3 regions of the Herbaspirillum sp. C9C3 genome follow, and region 3 is predicted to be linked to each of the others. Evidence: predicted binding sites of a transcription regulator. Region 3 holds the regulator's gene; each other region holds the start of a gene.
The links. The regulator FliA, encoded in region 3, starts transcription of late flagellar genes. The targets are predictions, from matches to a motif close to CTAAAGTTTNNNNNNNNNNNGCCGNTA.

Region 1: a site for FliA is predicted at 3,562-3,588, ahead of fliD (flagellar filament capping protein FliD). Genes of this name have one in related genera too.
Region 2: a site for FliA is predicted at 4,884-4,910, ahead of HNO82_RS18885 (DUF5610 domain-containing protein). Genes of this name have one in related genera too.

What each region holds. Positions count from the first base shown of each region.
Region 1 covers NZ_JABFMQ010000031.1:12,139-19,728, reverse strand. The annotation lists gene HNO82_RS20135 (NAD-dependent succinate-semialdehyde dehydrogenase) at 1-204, shown strand, start outside; gene HNO82_RS20130 (GNAT family N-acetyltransferase) at 254-1,156, shown strand; gene HNO82_RS20125 (aspartate aminotransferase family protein) at 1,336-2,712, shown strand; gene HNO82_RS20120 (Lrp/AsnC family transcriptional regulator) at 2,856-3,350, shown strand; gene fliD (flagellar filament capping protein FliD) at 3,659-5,680, shown strand; gene HNO82_RS20110 (hypothetical protein) at 5,680-6,102, shown strand; gene HNO82_RS20105 (MaoC family dehydratase) at 6,186-6,641, shown strand; gene maiA (maleylacetoacetate isomerase) at 6,646-7,293, opposite strand; gene fahA (fumarylacetoacetase) at 7,325-7,590, opposite strand, start outside.
Region 2 covers NZ_JABFMQ010000026.1:4,408-11,997, forward strand. The annotation lists gene pth (aminoacyl-tRNA hydrolase) at 28-606, opposite strand; gene HNO82_RS18875 (Tex family protein) at 849-3,200, shown strand; gene HNO82_RS18880 (hypothetical protein) at 3,540-3,968, shown strand; gene HNO82_RS18885 (DUF5610 domain-containing protein) at 4,030-4,785, opposite strand; gene HNO82_RS18890 (deoxyguanosinetriphosphate triphosphohydrolase) at 5,236-6,387, opposite strand; gene aroKB (bifunctional shikimate kinase/3-dehydroquinate synthase AroKB) at 6,390-7,590, opposite strand, start outside.
Region 3 covers NZ_JABFMQ010000001.1:163,684-171,273, forward strand. The annotation lists gene flhB (flagellar biosynthesis protein FlhB) at 1-1,116, shown strand, start outside; gene flhA (flagellar biosynthesis protein FlhA) at 1,119-3,227, shown strand; gene flhF (flagellar biosynthesis GTPase FlhF) at 3,224-4,717, shown strand; gene HNO82_RS00810 (MinD/ParA family ATP-binding protein) at 4,752-5,555, shown strand; gene HNO82_RS00815 (RNA polymerase sigma factor FliA) at 5,561-6,298, shown strand; gene HNO82_RS00820 (flagella synthesis protein FlgN) at 6,419-6,877, opposite strand; gene flgM (flagellar biosynthesis anti-sigma factor FlgM) at 6,909-7,229, opposite strand; gene flgA (flagellar basal body P-ring formation chaperone FlgA) at 7,443-7,590, opposite strand, start outside.

The DNA.
Region 1 (7,590 bases), on a different contig from region 3:
TATTTTTACTCGACCGATGTGCGCCGCATCCATCGCGTCACCGATGCCCTGGAAAGCGGTATCGTGGGCGTCAACGAAGGTGCGCTGGCGGCGGAAGCCGCGCCCTTCGGCGGTGTGAAGGAATCCGGTTATGGCCGTGAAGGTTCGGTACATGGCCTGGATGATTACCTGCATACCAAATACGTTTGCCAGGGCCAGCTCTGAGGCAGGCTTTGCACTGCCGCCCCTCCCACTGAAACCAACAGGAGTCCCCATGCCCGCGCTGTCCACCCACGATCCCGAGACCGTCCGCGCGCCCTTGCCCGATCTGCTCTTGCGGCCCATGGCCGCAGATGACCTGGGCCACTGCCACCGGCTGTCGCTGCGCTTCAAGTGGCCGCACCGGCTGGAAGACTGGAATTTCCTGCTGCAGATGGGGCAAGGCTACCTGCTCGAAAATACGGCATCGGATGCCCCGCTGCGCACGGTGGGCAGCGTGGTCTGCACCACCTATGGCGAGCACCACGCAGTCATTGGCATGTTGCTGGTGCAGACCGAGTTGCAGCGGCGCGGCCTGGGACGGCGGCTCATGCAGCACGCCGCCAGCCAGGTCAATGGCCGCAGCCTCATCGTCAATGCCACGGCTGCCGGCATGCCGCTCTACAAGCAACTGGGTTTCGTGCAGCAGGATGTGCTGCACCAGTTCCAGGGATCCTCGGCGCAACCGGTGCTGGTCTCACTGCCACCGGGCGAGCGCGTGCGGCCGATGGGCAAGAATGACGTGCATCGCCTGCTGGAACTGGATGCCCAAGCCACCGGCATGGATCGCAGCAAGCTGCTGCTGGCACTGCTGGAGATGTCGGAAGGTGTGGCACTGGACCGTGATGGCGAGATGCTGGGCTTTGCGCTGGTGCGCCGCTTCGGCCACGGGCGCGTGATCGGGCCGGTGGTGGCGCCGGACGCGGAACGTGCCAAGGGATTGATCGCGCACTGGATCAATACCTATTCGGATTCGTTCATCCGCATCGACGTATTCGAATCGAGCGGCCTGCCGGCCTGGTTCGACAAGCTGGGCCTGACCTGCGTGGACCACGTCACGCGCATGTGCAAGGGTGAAGCGCCGGCGCGCGATGCGGGCATGCAGCTGTTTTCCATCGTCAATCAGGCGCTAGGCTGAGGTGGTCGTGCTGCTGCCGCAGAAAATGCCGCAGCAGCGCGCAAAACCCATGAAGATGCTTTTTCAGGCCCGCATCTTGCGCATCGGCTGCGAGGCCAGGGGCATAGGATAGAACACATGCCGGTTGTGCCGTTTGCCTGCACGGCCTTGTTCAACGCATCTTCAGCGAGTCCATCTCTATGCAAACTTCCGCCCTGGCCGCGCTTGACCGCAGCCACCTGATCCACCCTGTTGCCAGCTTCCGCGAACATGAAGAGCTGGGCCCCATCATCCTCAAGTCCGGCCAGGGTGCCTACCTGACCGACCACCAGGACAAGCAGTTGCTGGATGCCTTCTCGGGCCTGTGGTGCGTCAATACCGGGTATGGTCAGCAGAGCGTGATCCGCGCGGCCACCGAGCAGATGCAGCGCCTGCCGTATGCCACCGGCTATTTCCACTTCGCCTCGGAACCGGCCATCCTGCTGGCCAAGAAGCTGGTGGACATCAGCCCGGCATCGTTGAAGCACGTCTACTTCACGCTGGGCGGCTCGGACGCGGTAGATGCGGCCATTCGCTACATTACGCACTATCACAATTCCATCGGCAAGCCGGGCAAGAAGCATTTCATCTCGCTGCAACGCGGTTATCACGGCTCGTCTTCCGTGGGGGCGGGCCTGACGGCGCTGCCCAATTTCCATTTCAATTTCAACCTGCCGCTGCCGACCCAGCATTACCTGCCCTCGCCTTATCCCTACCGCAGCGAGCTGCAGGGTGACGAAGCGATCATCGCGGCCTCGGTGCAATCGTTGCGCGACAAGGTCGCCGAACTGGGCGCGGACAATGTCGCCGCCTTCTTCTGCGAACCGATCCAGGGCTCGGGTGGCGTGGTGGTGCCGCCCAAGGGTTGGTTGAAGGCCATGCAGCTGGCCTGCAATGCACTGGACATTCTGTTCGTGGTGGACGAAGTCATTACCGGTTTCGGGCGCACCGGTCCGATGTTCGCCTGCCTGGATGAGGACGTGCAGCCCGACCTGATGACCATGGCCAAGGGCCTGACCGCGGGTTACGCGCCCATGGGTGCGGTGATGATGTCGGACCGCATCTACAACGGTATTGCCGATGGCGCGCCGATGAGCACCGTGGTCGGCCATGGCCAGACCTACTCGGCCCATCCGGTCAGTGCGGCGGTGGCGCTGGAGGTCCTGCGGCTGTATGAGGAAGGCGGCCTGCTGGAAAACGGCCGCCGTCTGGAACCGGTGTTTGCCGGTGGCCTGCGCGCGCTGCTGGATCATCCGCTGGTGGGCGATGCCCGCAGCCGGGGCCTGCTGGGTGCGCTGGAACTGGTGGCCGACAAGACGACCAAGGCGCGCTTCGCGCCGGAACTGAAGCTGCATGATCGCATCTTCCAGGTGGCCTATCGGCACGGGCTGGTGTTCCGCGCCTTTGGCGACAACATCCTCGGCTTCGCACCGGCGCTGTGCTATACCGAAGACGATTTTGCGCTGATGTTTGCGCGTCTGCGGGCCATCCTCGATGAAGTGCTGGCCCAAGCCGAGGTTCGCCAGGCCGTGCGCTGAAGCGGCCAATGCGAGTATCGCCTCCTGTCCGATGGGGAAATCACGGCGGGAGGGGTTAAAATGCCCTGCTACATCCTGCCGGACTTCGCTGCGTGACACACGCGCGCAAGACCGGCAGGCTGAGTCGAATAACCCGAGGCAACATGATGACTAACGGCGCGTTGAAACTGGACCGGATCGATCTGAGGATTTTGTGTCACCTGCAGCAAAATAGCCGCATTACCAATGTAATCCTGGCCGACGCCGTCGGCCTCTCCCCCAGCCCCTGCCTGATCCGCGTCAAGCGCCTGGAGAAGGCTGGCTACATCAGCGGCTATGGCGCCTATATCCGCCTGGAAAAGCTGGCCGACGTCCAGATCGTCTTCACCGAAGTGACGCTGTCGGACCATCGCCGCGAAGACTTCGCCAAGTTCGAAGCCACCATCCGCAATGTCGATGAGATCATCGAATGCCATCTGGTCAGCGGTGGCTATGACTACCTGCTCAAGTTCATGACCCGCAGCGTGGTGCACTACCAGAGCGTGATCGAGTCGCTGCTGGAACAGAACCTGCGCATCGAGAAGTATTTCAGCTACATCGTCATCAAGTCGCCGTTCATCAAGCACCACTACCCGCTGGAAAAGTTCATCCAGACCTGAGTCCGCTGGCGGGCCATCGCCCGTTGGCGGGCCGCGCGGCCCCTTCTGCGCAAGTTCCTTCATTTCGCCCCGCAAGCGCCGTCCCCGCGCGCCTGCCCCTGGCGGCTGCCTGAGCCGCCATCACGACAGGCCGCAACGGCCCGCTTGCAGCATCTCCATCCAATCTCCACAAAAACCCCCGGAAATCCCCACCATCGGTCAGCAAACTGCCCTTTACTTTTGTAAAGATGCGCCGTTAACCTTCGGGTGTGCTGACGGACCGTCAGTTTCTCAAATTACTAGAAAATCATCGTTATTCAGGGGTCAACATGGCAACTTCCACGGGGACGGTATCGACATCGGCCGGTCCGCTTGACGTCGCGACGCTGGTCAATCAGCTCATTGCGGTGGAGAGCAAATCCAGACTCACACCACTGAAGGCCAAGGAAAGCGGGTTCAATACGCTCATCTCCGCCTATGGTTCGCTCAAGAATGCGCTATCGAGCTACCAGAGTGCGTTGAAGCTCATGACGGCCGCCAGCTTCAGCGCCCAGAAGACTACCGTCTCCAACGCCGGCGCCGGCAGCAACCTGACCACCGATCCGTTCACGGCCGAGGCCAACAGCGACGATTCGACCAAGGTCCTGGCGCAGAAGCTCAAATCCGGCGGCTATGCCAGCGGCACCACCTTCAATGCCGGCGACTCCATCGCCATCAAGGTCGGCACCGGCTCGCCCCGCTTCATCACCTTGCAGGCCAATGCCACGCTGGCCGGGGTGCGTGACGCCATCAACGCCGCCAAGGCGGGCGTGTCGGCCTCCATCGTGACCGATGGCAGCGGCGCCCATCTGGTGCTGGAAGCCAATACCGGCGGCACGGCCAACACCATCAAGCTCACGGCCAACAACTCGCTGGCGGGGCTGAACTACGACCCGGCGGTCGCGGGCTCGGTCACCCAGATCCAGGCCCCGCGCGACGCCACCAAGGCCGCCGCCGGCAAGTACAGCATCGGCGTGAACCAGCTGGCGCAGGCGGTCAAGGTCAGTTCGGCCGGCATCGCACCGGGCACGACCTTCGACAATGGCGTGCTGGCCATCAAGACCGGCAACGGCTCGACCACCCTGATCCAGCCCAAGTCCAACACCTTGGCCGGCGTGCGCGACGCCATCAATGCCAGCGAGGCGGGCGTGAATGCGGCCATCGTCAGCGACGGCAGCAACGACCACCTGGTGCTGACCGCCAAGGACAGCGGTGCGGCCAACAGCCTGCGGGTGAGCGGCACGGGCAATTTCGCGGTGTTCAACTTCGACCCGAGCGGCACCGTCACCACCACCGGCGTGGCGACCAACCAGACCTATGGCACGGGCAGCCTGACGCTGCAGGTGGGCAGCACGTCCTTCACCATCACCCCGAGCGATCTCGACAACAGCGGCGCGATCGGACTGAACGACGTGATGAAGGCCATCAACGATGCCGGCACCGGGGTCACCGCCAGCATCAGCAATGACGGCAGCAAGGACCATCTGGTGCTGACCCCGGCCGGCAATGCGCCCATCAAGCTGGTCGGCAGCAATGACTACGCCGACCTGGCCGGCAGCAGCATGGGGCAGTTGGCCAAGGCGCAGGATGCCCGGCTGACCATCGATGGCGTGGCCGTGACCAGCACCACCAACAAGGTCAGCAATGCGATTTCGGGGGTGACGCTCAATCTGACCAAGCTCACCACCCCGGCCGACGACTTTTCGCTGTCCGTCACCAACGACACCAGCGGTCTGACCACGGCGGCCAACAGTTTCGTGAGCGCCTACAATACGCTGGCCAAGGCGGTCGCCAACCTCACCAGGCAGACCCCGTCCACCACCAAGGGCCAGGCCAGTACCGGCTCCCCGCTGGCAGCCGAGTCCTCGGTACTGAGCATGATGGCGCAGATCCGCAGCACCATGCTGGGTGCGCTGGGCGCGGACGGTCGCATGAATCTCTCGCAGGTGGGGATCTCGTTCCAGAAGGATGGCACGCTGGCGCTGGAGGCCAGCAAGCTGACGGCGGCGGGCAACAAGGATTTCGAGGCGGTCAGCAATCTCTTCAGCGGCGCCGGCGGCGTGGTACCCAAGCTGCAGAAGGTGATGGACAGCATCCTCGGCGACAGCGGCACGCTGGCCGCCAAGACCCGCGGGCTGCAGGACAGCCTCAAGATCGTGACCGACCAGCAGAGCGCCGCCAATACACGACTGCAGAACCTGAAGGACAACTACACCAACCAGTTCAACCGGCTCAATCTCACGCTGGCGACCATGCAGTCGCGGCAAAGCTATCTGACGCAGCAGCTGGCGAAGTTGTCCAAGTCGTCGTGATGAACAGGGTCGCGCCAGATGGCGTGGCCGGGGAAGCGGTGACACCCGTTTGCAGGGAGCGCGTCGCCGCTGCATCGAAGAAATCCCAAGTTGCTCCGCTTCATCCGAAGCCCAATGGATTCTGGCAACGCATGTTCGCGGCACGGCATGATGGAAGGCTATGGAACCCTCACCTGCGACGCGTCTTCCCGCATCTCGATGCGCACCGCTCAGTGGCACAACATCGCAAGGCCATCCATGATGCACTGGAAACGAACCGGCAATTGCGTAACCGCATCGCCCATCACGAACCGATATTCCATCGTGCGCTGGAGGCCGAGTATCGATTGATCGGCCAACTGATCGCGTGGCGTTCACCACAGACCTTCTGCCGGATGCACCAGCACCAGCAAATCACCACCTGGCTGGCCGCCCGTCCATAGATGGCGCGGTATCGTTATACTGGTTGTCTACCTCATGACGACAACAAGCACCTTGCAGCGTGCAAACCAGGAATGGAGACACAGTGACCACCCTCAACTACCTCGATGACTTCCAACCCGGCCAGGTATTGCGCTCGCCGGGCACGCTCACCGTGAGCGCCGAAGAGATCAAGCAGTTCGCCCAACAATACGATCCCCAACCCTTTCACCTCGACGAAGCGGCGGCGCAGCAGACTTTCTTCCGCGGCCTGGCCGCCAGCGGCTGGCATACTGCCGCGCTGACCATGCGCCTGCTGGTCGATACCCTGCACATCCAGGGCGGCATCATCGGTGCCGGCTTCGATGAATTCCGCTGGCCGCGTCCGACACGTCCGGGCGATGTGCTGCGTCTTGAAGCGGAAGTGCTCGGCATCAAGACCTCGCAATCCAAGCCGCAGCAGGGTTTCCTCAACCATCGTGTGACCACCTACAACCAGCACGACGAAGCCGTGCTCATCATGACCGGCAACCTGCTGGTACCGCGCCGCAGCCCGGGCTGAACGCTTACGCGGCGTCGGGCTGGCGTGCCGGATGCGCCTGCTCGAAAGCGGGCAGCGCATTGCAGGCAGCCTCGATGGCGCACAGCGTCGGGTACGGTGCCATGTCCACTTCGAAACGGCGTGCGTTGAAGATCTGCGGAACCAGGAAGCAATCGGCCATGGTCGGGGCGTCGCCCACGCAGAAGTGACCACGTGTGGTATCGGCTGCCAGCTGTTGCTCCAGCGCCGTGAAACCAAGCTTGATCCAGTGCTGGATCCAGGCCGTCTTCTGCGCTTCATCCACTGCAAGCGTGTGCTTGAGATAACGCAGTACGCGCAGATTGTTCAGCGGATGAATCTCGCAGGCGATGGCCAGCGAAAGCTCACGGATGCGCGCGCGCGCAAAGGCGTCGCCAGGTAACAGCGATGGCGTGGGATAGCGCTCGTCCAGATACTCCAGCATCGCCATGGATTGCGTGAGCAAGCGGCCCTGGTCGGCCAGCACCGGAACCAGCGCATGCGGATTCAATTGCGTGAAGGCGGGCAGCAACTGCTCACCGCCCTGGTTCAACAGATGCACGGCCGCCGTCTCGTAGGCCACGCCCTTGAGATTGAGCGCGATGCGCACGCGATAGGAGGCCGAGCTGCGGAAATAGCTGTAGAGAGTCGTCATGCGCTTGCTTGCTCCAGAAAAGAAGATCGGATCATGCCAGGCTGCGCGCAGGCAGCACGGTCCCGGCCGCCTCGCCGAAACCGATGGTCGGCAGGCCATCGCGGCGCGCTACTGCGCGCAGGATGATGGTATCGCCATCTTCCAGGAAGACGCGCTTCTCGCCATTGGCCAGGGTCAGCGGCGACTTGCCGCCACTGCTCAGCTCCAGCAGCGAACCGGCCTGATCGGCTGCCGGTCCGGACAGGGTCCCCGAACCGAAGAAGTCGCCCGGACGCAGATTGCAGCCATTGACGGTAT
Region 2 (7,590 bases), on a different contig from region 3:
TTCATCCGTGCTTTGCTCTGCAGGGGCTTACTTCCCGGTATGCAGTTCCATCATGGCCTGTTCGAACTTGCCCTGCACCAGCAGGGGGATGACGTTCAGGCTCTTGTCCAGCGCCTCGTTGATCAGCGCCTGTTCTTCCTTGCGCGGCCGATGCAGCACGAAGTCGGCCACCGGTTGTTGCAGCCCCAGCGTACGCGGGTGACCGATGCCCAGGCGCAGCCGCCAGTAGTCCTGGGTGCCGAGGGCGGCGGTGATGTCCTTCAAGCCATTGTGCCCGCCCGAGGAACCGCCTTTCTTGATCTTGGCCACGCCCGGTGGCAGGTCCAGTTCATCATGCACCACCAGCACTTCGTCCGGATTGATCTTGTAGAAACGCGCCAGTGCGCCCACCGACTGGCCCGATCGGTTCATGTAGGTCTGTGGTTCCAGCAGCCAGACTTCGTTGCCGGCGATGCTGGTCTTGCCCGCCAGCGCGTTGAAGCGCTGCTCGCGCGCCAGGCGCACCGGGCCGGCGAGGTTGTCGACCAGCCAGAAGCCGGCATTGTGGCGGGTTTGTTCGTATTCCGGGCCGGGGTTGCCGAGACCGACGATGAGGCGGATGGACATGGTGCAAAAAGACGAGGACGCGCAGTGCGAAAGCGTCGATTATCCCGGCTTTGCGGCCGCGCGTCCAATCCGCGCGTGGCCGGGTATGACCCCATGAAGCCCATGCGGCCTCGCTTCGGAGTGCCATCGGGCAATGTCAAGATTGGCTTGGCTGGCCGAATTGCGTATCATCCAACGCTTGTTTTTCCTTACTGCATAAACGCTTAACTGCTTAATTGCTCAACTGTTGACTGGGTTTCACCATGCTGCCTTCTATCGAACAACGACTCGCCCTTGAACTCGCCGCCAAGCCGGTTCAGGTCGCTGCCGCCATCGCCTTGCTGGACGAAGGTGCCACCGTTCCCTTCATCGCCCGCTATCGCAAGGAAGTCACCGGCGGACTGGACGATGTCCAACTGCGTCTGCTGGAAGAACGTCTGCGTTATCTGCGCGAGCTGGAAAGCCGCCGCGCCGCGATCATCGCCTCCATCGAAGAGCAGGGCAAGATGACGCCCGTGCTGCTGGACGCCATCACCCACGCGGAAGACAAGACCCGCCTGGAAGACCTCTATCTGCCCTACAAGCCCAAGCGCCGCACCAAGGCCCAGATCGCCGCCGAAGCCGGCCTGACCGACCTGGCCGATGCGCTCCTGAATGACCCGACCCTGAATCCGGAAGAAGAAGCGGCCAAGTTCATCAAGCCCGCCTTCACCACCGACAACGGCGACAACCCCGGCGTGCCTGATACCAAGGCTGCCCTGGATGGCGCGCGCCAGATCCTCATGGAGCGCTTCTCGGAAGATGCCGAGCTGCTGCAAAGCCTGCGCGAATACATCACCGAGCATGGCGTGGTCGAATCCAAGGTGATTGAAGGCAAGCAGGATGCCGGTGAAAAATTCGCCGACTATTTCGATTACTCCGAGACCTATTCCACCATCCCCTCGCACCGTGCGCTGGCGCTGTTCCGTGGCCGCCGCGAAGAGATGTTGAACGTCATCCTGCGCCTGGATACCGAAGAAGAGAAGCCGAAGTGGGATGCGCCGCACAATCCCTGCGAAGGTCGCATTGCTTCACGTTTCGGTGTGTCCAACAAGGGCCGTCCGGCCGACAAGTGGCTCTCCGACACGGTGCGCTGGGCCTGGCGCGTGAAAGTCTTCATGCACCTCGAAACCGAGCTGATGACCAATCTGCGCGAGAAGGCCGAGGCCGAAGCCATCAACGTCTTCGCCCGCAACCTGAAGGATCTGCTGCTGGCTGCACCGGCCGGCCCGCGTTCGACCATGGGTCTGGACCCCGGCCTGCGTACCGGCGTGAAGGTCGCCATCGTGGACGCCACCGGCAAGGTCGTGGCCACCGACACCATCTATCCGCACCAGCCGCGCAATGACTGGAACGGTTCGCTGCATACCCTGTCGCAACTGGCCGAGAAGCACAATGTCTCGCTGATCTCGATCGGCAACGGCACCGCCTCGCGTGAAACCGACAAGCTGGCCCAGGACCTCATCAAACTCCGCCCGGAGCTCAAGCTCACCAAGATCGTGGTATCCGAAGCGGGCGCATCGGTGTATTCGGCCTCCGAATTCGCCTCCAAGGAATTGCCTGACCTGGACGTGTCGCTGCGTGGCGCGGTCTCGATTGCGCGCCGCCTGCAGGATCCGCTGGCCGAGCTGGTCAAGATCGATCCCAAGTCCATCGGCGTGGGCCAGTACCAGCACGACGTGAGCCAGTCGCAATTGGCGCGCTCGCTGGATGCCGTGGTTGAGGACTGCGTCAACGCGGTGGGCGTCGACGTGAACACCGCTTCCGCACCGCTGCTGGCGCGCGTCTCCGGGCTCAACGCCAGCGTGGCGCAGAGCATCGTGTCTTACCGGGACATGAAGGGGATGTTCAATTCCCGCGCCGCGCTGCGCGAGGTGCCGCGCCTGGGCGACAAGACCTTCGAGCAAGCCGCCGGCTTCCTGCGCGTGATGAATGGCGAGAACCCGCTGGATGCCTCGGCAGTGCACCCGGAATCCTATCCGCTGGTGGAAAAGATCCTGGCCGACATCAAGAAGGATGTGAAGAGCGTGTTGGGCCAGACCTCGCTGTTGAAGGGCCTGTCGCCGGCCAAGTATGCCGATGAGAAGTTCGGTGTGCCCACCGTCACCGACATCCTGAAGGAACTCGACAAGCCGGGCCGCGACCCGCGTCCTGAATTCACCACCGCGACCTTCAAGGAAGGCGTGGAAGAGATCAAGGACCTGCGCGTGGACATGATCCTGGAAGGCGTGGTCACCAACGTGGCGGCCTTCGGTGCCTTCGTCGACATCGGCGTGCATCAGGATGGCCTGGTCCACATCTCGGCGCTGTCCAACAGCTACGTGAAGGACCCGCACACCGTGGTCAAGGCGGGCCAGGTGGTCAAGGTCAAGGTGCTGGAAGTGGATGAGAAGCGCAAGCGCATCGCCCTGACCATGCGCCTGAACGACACCGCGCCTGCCCCGGGCGCGCGCAACGAACAGCGCGGTGATCGCACCGATTCGCGCCGTCTGTCGCAACACCAGAACCAGCGCGGGCGTGAGCAGGCACCGGCCAACAATGCGATGGCGGCGGCGTTTGCCAAGTTGCGTGGGTGATGTGATCGATTGATGGGCGTGTGATCGGCCTCCGCGTTTGTGGATGTTCATGCCCATACCTGCCGTACCGTGCTGCTAGGTAGGGAAGATGGCTGCTCCTGACGGGAGCAGCCATTTTTTTTGCGGCTGTTCACCATGTGCACTTCAGCGTGTTCATCTTCTCCAACTATTTTTAGTTTTGGAAGGTAAAGCATCGCTTCTGCGAGGGCTCATCTCCTCTTTCATTACTATGGCTGCCCGCCTATGCGCAGTCTGTCGATGAGATGACACAGCGTTGCATCCTCTCATCCAGACCATGCGCTTCAATATGTCAAGGAGCGTGATTTGGAATCAAGGTCCGTGTATCAACTCGATCATCCCCGTCTGCTGAAGGCCTTGCTTGCCTTCATCGCCTTCGGTACTTTCAATACCATCTTGCGCCTGATCATGAGGCGGTTCGGTCCGCCGATCGGTTTCGATGTTCTGCTGCTCCTTGTGATCGCCGCCATACCGTGGATTCATTACCTCCATCCCAGCCGGATCGGCGCCGTGGTGATGAAGATACTGTGCGTGATCCAGGCCGTGGCCAGCGCGATTGAGCTCTTTCTCATCTTCGAGCCGGAATTCCAATTTTCCGGTGGCCCCGGAAAATGGTTGTTCTTCTTCGCGGCCCAGATTCTCTCCCTGGTCTTTCACTGTCTGTTGTTCAGGGCCGTCAACGTCCATGCGCAGAACAGCGGCTTTGACGAGACAGTCGAATGGCTCGATGGCCTTTCCAAAGACCGATAAAAAAACGGCCGCCCGTTGGCGACCGTCAGCAGGGTGATGTCCAGCTTGGCGCCGGATCGCATCACGCGCTGGTACTGATCCGCGTCTGGCTCACCGAGACGGAAATGCTTACCGTCGTCTCGCTGGCCACCAGCGTGCCGCTCTGGCCATCCGCATTGCCATCGCTGCCGGTGCCATCCTCACCCTCCTGCTTGCCGCCCTTGACCTTGTTGATGAAGTCGCCCAGCGCCTTTTGAACCAGGTCGTAGGTCTTGTCGATGTTGCCGGCGATGTCACCCTGCAGCACGTTGAGACTATCGAGAATGCCGCGGGCTTCCTTGAAGCCCTGGTCGACGCCCTTGAAGATGAGATTCATGTAGTCATCGATGTTGCTGGCGTCTTCCTTGTCCGGGTTGTTCTGCTTGAAGAGGTCGAACATGTTGGTGATGAAGGAAACGATACGCCCGGCCGTAGCCTCGGGCGAATTGTCTTGCGTTGCCGCCGTCTGGATTGCGTTGTCGCCCAGCTGCGGGCGCAGGATGTCGTTGATGTTCTCGATGGCCGTCTTGTAGACCAATGACAGCGGATCGCTCTGAGTCTGTAGCGACACCTCCAGCGATGATTGCACGATGGACAGGTTGAACTGGGCCTTGGCACCACTCACGGTGAGCAGGTTGGCTTGCTTGGCCTGGGCGATCTTGTCGCTGCTGGCGCTGTCGTCCGAGGTCGCGGACAGTTGGTCGTTGCCAGACCCCCCTGCAGAGCTCGACGAGGGGGAAGCGGAGGTGGTGGGCAGCAGGGACTTGGTGTCCAAGCCGGTGGTGTTGCCGATTGCCATGACGGTCTCCTGAAAAAGAAAGGGGATCCGGGCATCAAGGGGGAGACGGATCCACGGAAGCGAAACTGCGCACCATGCGCATCCACTCCATTGCTGCATAACGGCCCGTTCAAAGCGGACTTGATGTTGACAGAAATTTACATCCTTCAGTTTCTGGGGCAGTTCGTTGACAAGTCTGCATTGCATTCGCGCAATCTTTCGAAGAGCCTTGCTGGAAAAGGATTTGCGGCGATACCGTGCGTGCCGTCGGGCGGCCTGCGATGGGCACAGGCAATCAAGAAAAAATGTAACGAAATGTGCGCACGTTGCTGGCAGCGGGATTTCAATTGCAGTGAGGTAATGAAATCGTGCTGGCAGCAAGACAATGAGCGCGCACGGATGAGCTGAATGAAAACGCAACGTCTCGAGACACTGCGTTCAACGTGGGCTTTGCACCCACTCGCTCACGCCTCACTCCATCACGAACAGGCGTCGATGTTCGCGGATGGCATAGCGATCCGTCATGCCCGCGATGTAGTCGGCCACCTTGCGCGCCTGCTTGTCCAGCCGTTGGGTTTCATCGACGATGCCCTTGACCTGATAATCCGGCGGCAGCAGGTTGGGCTGGCCGATGAAGGTGTCGAACATCTCGGCGATGATGCGGCGTGCCTTGGCGGTCATGCGGTTGACCTGGTAATGGCGGTAGAGCTTCTCGCGCAGGAATTTCTTCAGGATGGCGGCTTCGGCAGCCATGGCATCGGAGAAGGCGATCAACTGCGGTGCATTGCGTACATCTTCGATGTCGCGGGGTGCGATCTCGGCGATGCGGCTGCGCGAGGTCTGGTTCAGATCGATGATGAGTGCATTGATCATGCGACGCACCGTCTCATGAATGACGCGACGGCCAGTGATGCCGGGGTAGGTCTGTTCGACCTCGCGCAGATGGCGCGCGAAGAAATCGACTTCGCTCATCAGTTCCATGGTCAGCAGTCCGGAACGCAGGCCATCGTCGATGTCGTGATTGTTGTAGGCGATCTCGTCGGCCAGGTTGGCCAGTTGCGCTTCCAGCGAAGGCTGTTTCTTTTCCAGGAAACGCACGCCGATCTCGCCCAGCTGCCGGGCATTGTGCAGGGAGCAGTGCTTGAGGATGCCCTCGCGCGTCTCGAAGGTGAGGTTCAGGCCATCGAAGGCAGCGTAGTGCTGCTCCAGTTCATCGACCACGCGCAGGCTCTGCAGGTTGTGCTCGAAGCCGCCGTGATGCTTCATGCAGTGGTTCAGCTCGTCCTGCCCGGCATGACCGAAGGGAGTGTGGCCCAGGTCGTGTGCCAGCGAGATGGCTTCCACCAGGTCTTCGTTCAGTTGCAGGTTGCGCGCGCACGAACGGGCGATCTGTGCGACTTCGATGCTGTGGGTCAGGCGCGTACGGAACAGGTCGCCCTCATGATTGACGAAGACCTGCGTCTTGTATTCGAGACGGCGGAAGGCGGTGGAGTGGACGATGCGGTCACGGTCGCGCTGGAACTCGCTGCGCGATCCGGGCGGGGTTTCACTGTAGCGCCGACCTCGCGAACTTGCCGAGTGGGCGGCATAGGGGGCGAGATGGTCAGGCGCTTCAGTGTGCATGTTCATGCTCCGGTGCAGGCCGCCAGGGTTTGCAAGAGCAACTCCTGCGGCGCGTTGGTAATCAGAGGACTGCCCAGCGGCTTGATCAGGATGAACTTGATCGCGCCACCTTCATTCTTCTTGTCCACTTCCATGAGGTCCAGCCAGCGTTCCGTGCCCAGGTCGGGAGCCACGGTGGGCAGGCCGGCGGCGGCGGTCACGGCTCGGATGCGTTCGCACGTGGCGGCATCGATGTAGCCCAGGCGCTGCGACAGGTCCGCCGCCATCACCATGCCACAGCCCACCGCTTCACCATGCAGCCATTGACCATAACCAAGGCCATTCTCGATGGCGTGGCCGAAGGTGTGGCCGAAGTTGAGGATGGCGCGCAGGCCACCTTCGCGCTCGTCCTGGCGCACCACCTCGGCCTTGATCTCGCAGGAGCGCTGGATGGCATAGGCCAGGGCGGCGTCATCCTTGGAGACCAGGCGCGCCATATTGGTTTCGATCCAGTCGAAGAAGGGCGCATCGATGATGGCGCCGTGCTTGATGACTTCGGCAATGCCGGCCGCCAGCTCGCGCGGAGGCAGGGTGTGCAGGGTGGCGGTATCGGCGATGACGGCCTGCGGCTGGTAGAAGGCCCCGATCATGTTCTTGCCCAGCGGATGATTGATGCCGGTCTTGCCGCCGACCGACGAATCCACCTGCGAGAGCAAGGTCGTGGGCACTTGCACGAAGGGCACGCCGCGCATGTAGGAGGCCGCGGCAAAGCCGGTGAGGTCGCCGATCACGCCGCCACCCAGTGCGACCAGAGTGGTCTTGCGATCACACTTGTCGGCCAGCAGACGATCAAAGATCTTCATCAGGCTGGCCCAGTTCTTCTCCTCTTCGCCATCGGGCAGCACGATCTCGGTGACCTGCTTGCCGGCTGCGCGCAGGGCCTGCGCTACCTTGTCCAGGTAGAGCGGGCCGACCTTGTCATTGGTAACGATGGCCACGCGCTTGCCCTTGACGTATTGCGGCAGCAGGGTGGGGTCGTCCAGCAGCCCGCGGCCGATGTGGATGGGATAGCTGCGCTCGCCCAGGTCGACGTTGAGGGTCAGGGAGGCGATCGTGGTGGCGGCGGAGGCGATGTGCTGGTTCATGCTGCGAAGGCTGGGTTCGGCGCTGACAGCGCCATGAAGGATCTGGGTGGAATGACTGCGCGAGAGCGTGGTGGTGCCA
Region 3 (7,590 bases):
GCCCGTGAGCAGGGGGATGTCCCGCGTTCGCGTGAATTGGCCACGACCTTGATGCTGCTGGTTGGTGGCAGCTGTGTCTGGCTCTTCAGTGGTTCGGTGGTCACCAGCCTGGATCGCGTGCTGGTGGCGACCATGAGTTTTGAGCGGGCGGCCGCTTTCGATCCGGTGGTGATGTTCGACATGCTCGCCGCGCACCTGCTGGATGTGGCCATCGCGCTCATTCCCATCGCCTTCATGATGGTGCTGGCGACCATCGCGGCCCCGCTGATGCTGGGGGGCTGGCTGTTCAATGTCGAGTCGCTGGCGCCCAAATTCAGCAAGCTCAACCCCATCAGCGGCCTGTCCAACATGTTTTCGGTCAATTCGCTGGTGGAACTGGGCAAGGCCGTGCTCAAGACTCTCTTGGTGGGAATCGTGGCCTGGATGGCCATTCGCAGCCAGCTCGATGCCGTGCTGGGGCTGGGGGTGGAGTCGCTCAAGACCGCCGGCGCGCATTCGGCGCAGTTGCTGTGGTTCAGCTTCATCACCATGGTCTCGGCGCTGATCCTCATCGCCGTGCTGGATGTGCCTTACCAGATCTGGAATTACGGCCGCAAGCTGCGCATGACGCGCGAAGAGGTCAAGCAGGAGCACAAGGAATCCGAAGGCGACCCGCACATCAAGGGCAAGATCCGCGCGATGCAGCGCGCCATGGCCCGTCGCCGCATGATGGCTGAAGTGCCCACTGCCGACGTGGTGGTCACCAACCCGACCCATTATGCGGTGGCCCTGAAGTACGCCGAAGGCAAGATGGGCGCGCCCAAGGTCGTGGCCAAAGGTGCCGATGACATCGCCGCCAAGATCCGCGAACTGGCCCGCGAGCACAAGGTTCCGCTGCTGGAAGCGCCGCCCCTGGCGCGTGCGCTGCACACCCATACCGAGATCGGCGACGAGATCCCCGAGGCGCTCTACACCGCCGTGGCAGAAGTGCTGGCCTATGTCTTCCAGCTGCGTACCTATGGGCAGTTCGGCGGCAATCGTCCGGTCGAACCGACCGATCTGGCCGTGCCCAGAGAGCTCGATCCGGCGACCGCGCCCAAGAAACCGCGCGGACCCAAGAATAGAAACAGACGGTAACAATGGCAACCAAACTCAACACCATGAAAATCCCGGCCTGGGTCCCGATCAAGAATGGTCGGGCGCTGGCGGCGCCCATCCTCATCATCATGATGCTGGCGATGATGGTGCTGCCCTTGCCGGCCTTCATGCTGGATCTGCTGTTCAGCTTCAACATCTCGCTGTCGGTGATCGTGCTGATGACTGCGCTCTACACCGTCAAGCCACTGGACTTCATCGCCTTCCCGGCGGTGCTGCTGGTGTCGACCATGCTGCGCCTGTCGCTCAACGTGGCCTCCACCCGTATCGTGCTCACCGAAGGACATACCGGCCCGGATGCGGCCGGCAAGGTGATCGAGGCCTTCGGTCACTTCCTCATCGGTGGCAATTACACCGTCGGTATCGTGGTGTTCGTGATCCTGACCATCATCAACTTCATGGTGGTGACCAAGGGTGCCGGTCGTATCGCCGAAGTGGGCGCACGCTTCACCCTGGACGCCATGCCCGGCAAGCAGATGGCCATCGACGCCGACCTCAACGCCGGCCTCATCGGTGAGCCCGAGGCGCGCGCCCGCCGCAAGGAAGTGGCGCAGGAGTCCGAGTTCTACGGCGCCATGGACGGTGCCTCCAAGTATGTGCGCGGTGACGCCATCGCCGGCATCATCGTGACCGTGGTCAACATCGTCGGCGGCCTGGTGGTGGGCATGGTGCAGCATGACCTGGCCTTCGATGCAGCCCTGAAGAACTACACGTTGCTGGCCATCGGTGACGGCCTGGTGGCGCAGATTCCCTCGCTGATCATCTCGACGGCCGCCGGTGTGGTGGTCTCGCGCGTGGCCAACGATCAGGACGTGGGCGGACAGCTGATCAATCAGCTCTTCGCCAAGCCGGAGGTACTCTACATCACCGCCATCATCATCGGCGGCATGGGCATGATCCCGGGCATGCCGCACATTGCCTTCCTGCTGCTGGCGGCGGCCATGGGGGGCGGCGCTTATGCCATCGGCAAGCGTACCGAAAAGGCCAAGACCGAGGCTGCTGCGTCGGCGCCCCAGGCAGCGGCTTCGGCCGCCGCGCCCTCCGAGGCCGAGGAGGCCACCTGGAACGACGTCATGCCGGTCGATACCCTGGGCCTGGAAGTGGGTTATCGCCTCATTCCGCTGGTGGACAAGGGGCAGGGCGGGGAACTGCTCAAGCGCATCAAGGGTATCCGCAAGAAGTTCGCCCAGGAGGTCGGTTTCCTGTCGCCGCCGATTCATATCCGCGACAACCTGGAACTGAAACCCTCGGCCTATCGCATCACCTTGAAGGGCGTGGAAGTGGGCAATGGCGAGGCACATGCCGGCCAGTACCTGGCCATCAATCCCGGCATGGTGACCGGTCCGCTGCCGGGCATGATGACCTCGGACCCGGCCTTCGGCCTGCCGGCCGTGTGGATCGACAGCGGCCTGCGCGAACAGGCTTCCACCATGGGTTATACCGTGGTCGATGCCGGCACCGTGGTGGCGACCCACCTCAATCACCTCATCACCACCCATGCCGCCGAGCTGCTGGGCCGCCAGGAAGTGCAGAGCCTGCTGGACCACCTGGCCAAGGAAGCCCCCAAGCTGGTGGAAGACCTGGTGCCCAAGATGCTGCCGCTGGGCACCCTGCAGAAGGTCTTGCAAAACCTCTTGCTGGAAGGGGTGCATATCCGCGATATGCGCACTATCATCGAAACATTGGCCGAGCATGCCGCGCGCATTCAGGACCCGACCGACCTCACGGCGATTGTGCGGATTGCCTTGGGCCGGGCCATCGTGCAACAGATTTTCCCGGGCGAGAACGAGCTGGCCGTCATGGCCCTCGATTCCAAGCTCGAACGCCTGCTCATGCAGGCACTGCAAGCCAGCGGCGAGACCGGCGGTATCGAGCCGGGCCTGGCCGATTCGCTGGTACAGCAGACCGAGATGGCCGCGCAACGCCAGGAACAGATGGGCCTGGCGCCGGTGCTGCTGGTCGGTGCACCGCTGCGGACCTTGCTGGCGCGCTTCTTGCGCCGCGCCATGCCGCAGTTGCGCGTGCTGTCGCACGCTGAAGTCCCCGAGTCGAAAACGATTAAAGTTACCAGCCTAGTTGGAGGGCAAGCATGAACGTCAAGAAATTTATCGCCAATTCTTCTCGCGAGGCCTGGCGCCAGGTTCGCGAGGCGCTTGGTCCGGATGCCGTCATTCTCTCCAACCGCAACATTCCTGACGGGGTGGAGATCCTGGCCATGGCCAACGAGGACATGACCACCCTGGTGGCGCCGACCGGCGCGCGCGATCCGAACGGACGTGCCCAGGCGGCTTCGCTGCAGCAGCAGTCGGGCTTGCCCAGCGCCCAGCAGCCGCGGCGTCCGGCCCTGCTGTCCTCCCCGGTGGCGCAGCAGCCCACTCGCGCAGCACGCCCCGAGAACGCGCCACTACTGGATCAGCCCGCCCAGGCGCGTACCCCGGCGCGCGCGGCAGAACCTGCATCGGCCAGCGACGCCCGCGTCTGGCGCAGCCGCCGCGCCGAGCAGGCCGCTGGCGGCCGGGCAGCGACCTCGGCGCAGCAGGCGCAGGAGTCCGGCGAGCAGGATATGCGCCCGCGCTCGGCGCTGCCCGAATTCGATGGCAAGGACTATGATGAAATCCTGTCCGAGGTCATGAGTGAAATCCGCTCCATGCGCGGTGTACTGGAAACCCAGTTGGCCGAGATTTCCTGGGGCGGCACGCAGAAGCGCGACCCGCTCAAGGGTGTAGTCCTCAAGGAAATGCTGGCGGCCGGTTTTTCGGCCAGCCTGTCGCGTCTGATTACCGAAAACCTGCCCGCCAACTCGAAGTCGCAGGACATCATGTTCTGGGTCAAGTCGGTGCTGGCACGCAACCTCAATACCCTGGCCAACGAAAACGAGCTGCTCGAAAACGGCGGCGTCTTCGCCCTGGTCGGCCCCACCGGCGTGGGCAAGACCACCACCACCGCCAAGCTGGCGGCGCGCTGCGTGATGCGCCACGGCTCCGGCAAGCTGGCCCTGATCACCACCGACGGCTACCGCATCGGCGGTTACGAACAACTGCGCATCTACGGCAAGATCCTGGGCGTGATGGTGCACTCGGTCAAGGATGAGACCGACCTGCGCATCGCTCTGGAAGAGTTGAAAGGCAAGCACACCGTGCTGATCGACACCGCCGGCGTGGGCCAGCGCGATCAGATGGTGGCCGAGCAGGACGCCATGCTGGCCGGTGCCGGCGTGGACATCAAGCGCCTGCTGTGCCTGAACGCCACCGCCACCGGCGGGACCCTGAACGAAGTAGTGCATGCCTATTCCAGCTCCGGTCTGGCCGGCTGCATCATCACCAAACTCGATGAAGCCGCCACCATCGGCAATGTGCTCGATGTGGTGATCCGCCACAAGCTCAATCTGCATTACGTCGCCAATGGTCAGCGCGTGCCGGAAGATCTGCACGTGGCCAACAAGCTGTATCTGGCCGACCGCGCCTTCAAGCAGAAGCGCGAAACCGCGCCCTTCGAGTTCCAGGAGGGCGAGTTGCCGGGCGTGATCGGGCCGACCGCGATGTCGATGAATGACAAGGGCCTGCGCGAGGTGAGCTTTGGCTAGTTACGACATCGACCAGGCAGCAGGACTGCGCCGGATGCTGGAAAGGCCGGTGCCGCGACTGTTTACCTTCTTCTCCGTCCTCGGCGAGGAAGAGAAGAGCGCCATGCTCATCAACCTGGCGGCCTCGCTGTCCCAGGCCAAGCACAGTGTGCTGGTCGTGGATGGCGACGTGGCCAGTACCGGACTGTTGACGCGCATCGGCTTGCGCCATGACGTGGCCACGCTGCAGGAGGTGGCGCGCATGGAGCGTCCCTTGATCGAGGCTACTCGTCTGCTGCCGGAAGGATTTTCGATGGCGCGCATCGCCCGCCGCAGCGTTCCTTCGGCCACCGACCCGCACGCAGGACGGCTGGCCGAGATCTTCGACAGCCTGATCGGCCAGGCCGAGATCACCCTGGTCAATGGCGTGCTGGCGCGCGACCTGTCGCTGCCGGTGCCGACCATGGAAATGGGTGAGATCGTGATTCAGGTGTCGACCACGGCCTCGTCGATCAAATCGGCCTATGTGCTCCTGAAGAGCCTGAGCGACCGTATCGGTCGCCGTCCCTTCAGTCTCATCGTCAACGATGCCACCGAAGCCGAAGCCCGCACCGTCTATGCCAACATGGCCCAGGCTGCCAGCCGTTACCTGGCGGCGCAATTGAATTTCATGGGGTCGATTCCGGCCGATGACCATATCCGCCGGGCCACCGGGCAGGGCCGGGCAGTGATGGACGTGTTTCCCTTCGCCGGGGCGGCGCTGGCGTTCCAGCGCCTCTCCAAGCGCTTTACGGCGACCCCGGACGCGACCGGCAGCAGCTACCGCATGGCCACCGACGGTGCCAGCCTGGGAGTGTGACGTGCATGTATAACGTCAAGGGAAAAAAGGGCAAGAACGACGTGCTGGAGCAGCATGCGCCGCTGGTCAGGAAGCTGGCGCATCAGCTCAAGGCCAAGCTGCCCCCCAGCGTAGAGGTGGACGACCTGATCCAGGCCGGCATGATGGGCCTGCTCGACGCCGTCAACCGCTATGAGGAAACCCATGGCGCGCAGTTTGAGACCTATGCCGTGCAGCGTATCCGTGGCGCCATGCTCGACGAACTGCGCAGCAGCGACTGGCTGCCGCGCAGCATCCGCCAGAATGCGCGCAAGGTGGAAGAGGCCATGCAGACCCTGCTGCAGCAACTGGGCCGCCAGCCGCAGGAGGCGGAAGTGGCGCAGCACATGAAGATCAGTCTGAGCGATTACCAGGCCCTGCTGACCGACTGTGGTGGCCATCAACTGATTTATTACGAGGACTTTCACGACGACGAGGGCGGTCATGAGCACTTCCTGGACCGCTATCAGACCGGCGAGGGTGAGGATGATCCGCTGCAGAGCCTGATCAACGGCGGTTTCCGTGAAGCAGTGGTGGATTCCATCAAGGCCCTGCCCGAGCGTGAGCAGCTCCTCATGGCGCTGTACTACGAGCAGGAAATGAACCTCAAGGAAATCGGTGCGGTCATGGGTGTCTCCGAATCGCGCGTATGCCAGCTGCACAGCCAGGCGATTTCGCGCATGCGTACCTATCTGCGCGAGCATTCCTGGAGCGGGGTGGCCTGAGTCCGCAGTACGACAATGAGCAGCATGCCGTATTTGCCGATGCCACATTTGCAGACACGTTAACGACAAAGCCCGGCCATGCCGGGCTTTTTGCTGGTCACCGCGCCTGAGCGGGAAGCGTTACACCACACCCAGTCGACGGCCCGAGGATTTGATGCTGTTCTGACCGTCGGGGCCATAGAAATTGCCAGTGCCGGTCTTGCCTTGCAGAATCGTGAGTGCGCTCTGGTTGATGGAGAGCTTCTTGCCGATCAGCAGGCCATTGACGCGGTTCAGTTCCTTGGCATCCTGGGCCAGTTCGAAGAGGCCGGCCCAGAGATCGCGGTCGGCCTCGCTGGCCTGTTCATTCATCCACTTCTGCATGCCGGCTTCATCTGCGCTGTAGCCCAGCGTACCCAGCAAGGCATGACGGTTGCCAGCCAGGGTGGACATTTCAGCAACGATGGCAGCTTTTTCGGAAATGATGTCGGTCAGCCCTTCCGCAGTGGCTTCGGCCAGCAGAGCCTGTTCCTGGGTCAGTTTTTCCACCAGGCGCGACATGGCAGCGTGTTCCTGGGACAGTTTGCTGGCCGGATTCATGCGAAAGATCCTCTGCAAAAACGAAAGGTGATCAGGCCGGGCGGGCGCTGATGAGGGTCTTGACGGTATCGATCAGGCCATTGGCGACCTTCTCGGGATCGATCTGGAAGGTGCCATTGGCAATGGCGGCCTTGATCTCGGCCACTTTCTTGGCGTCAAAGCTGCTGCTCTTGCTGTCGCCCTTGGTTTCCAGCGCCTGGTAGGTGCTGGACAGGCGCACGCTGTCCGAGGTGGCGGCGGTGGCAGCCGCGCCGTTGCCGGCGGCAGCGCCGCCCTGGGCGGTGGTGCGGGCTTGCGTCTGCGTCTGCTCGGTGTTGAGGGCAGCGGATTTGAGGGCGTCGTTAACGTTCACGGCAGTATTCCTTGTAGGGTGGGGGCGCAGCGCACCCGCCTGTCGTATGGATTATCGACCAGTTCTGGGCAAACTTTAACATTCCCGCACCTGAAATCAGCGCATTTCGGGTACTTTTCTTCACATTCCTGCCAGGGCGATCCGCTGCGTTCCGCCTGGGCGTTGCTCTCCGGGAAATTGCTTCATATCAATAAAGAAACCGGCCTGGCCGGCTCAATAATTGATTTCCAGGATCCCGCCGGCCTTGGCAATGCCGCTGACGACCTGGCCGGTTGCCGTGCGGGCCTGGGCCATCTGGCCTTCGTTGGCATTGGTCAGGGCGCGTGCTTCGGTGGAGATCTGGAAACCCGGTCCCGTCGAA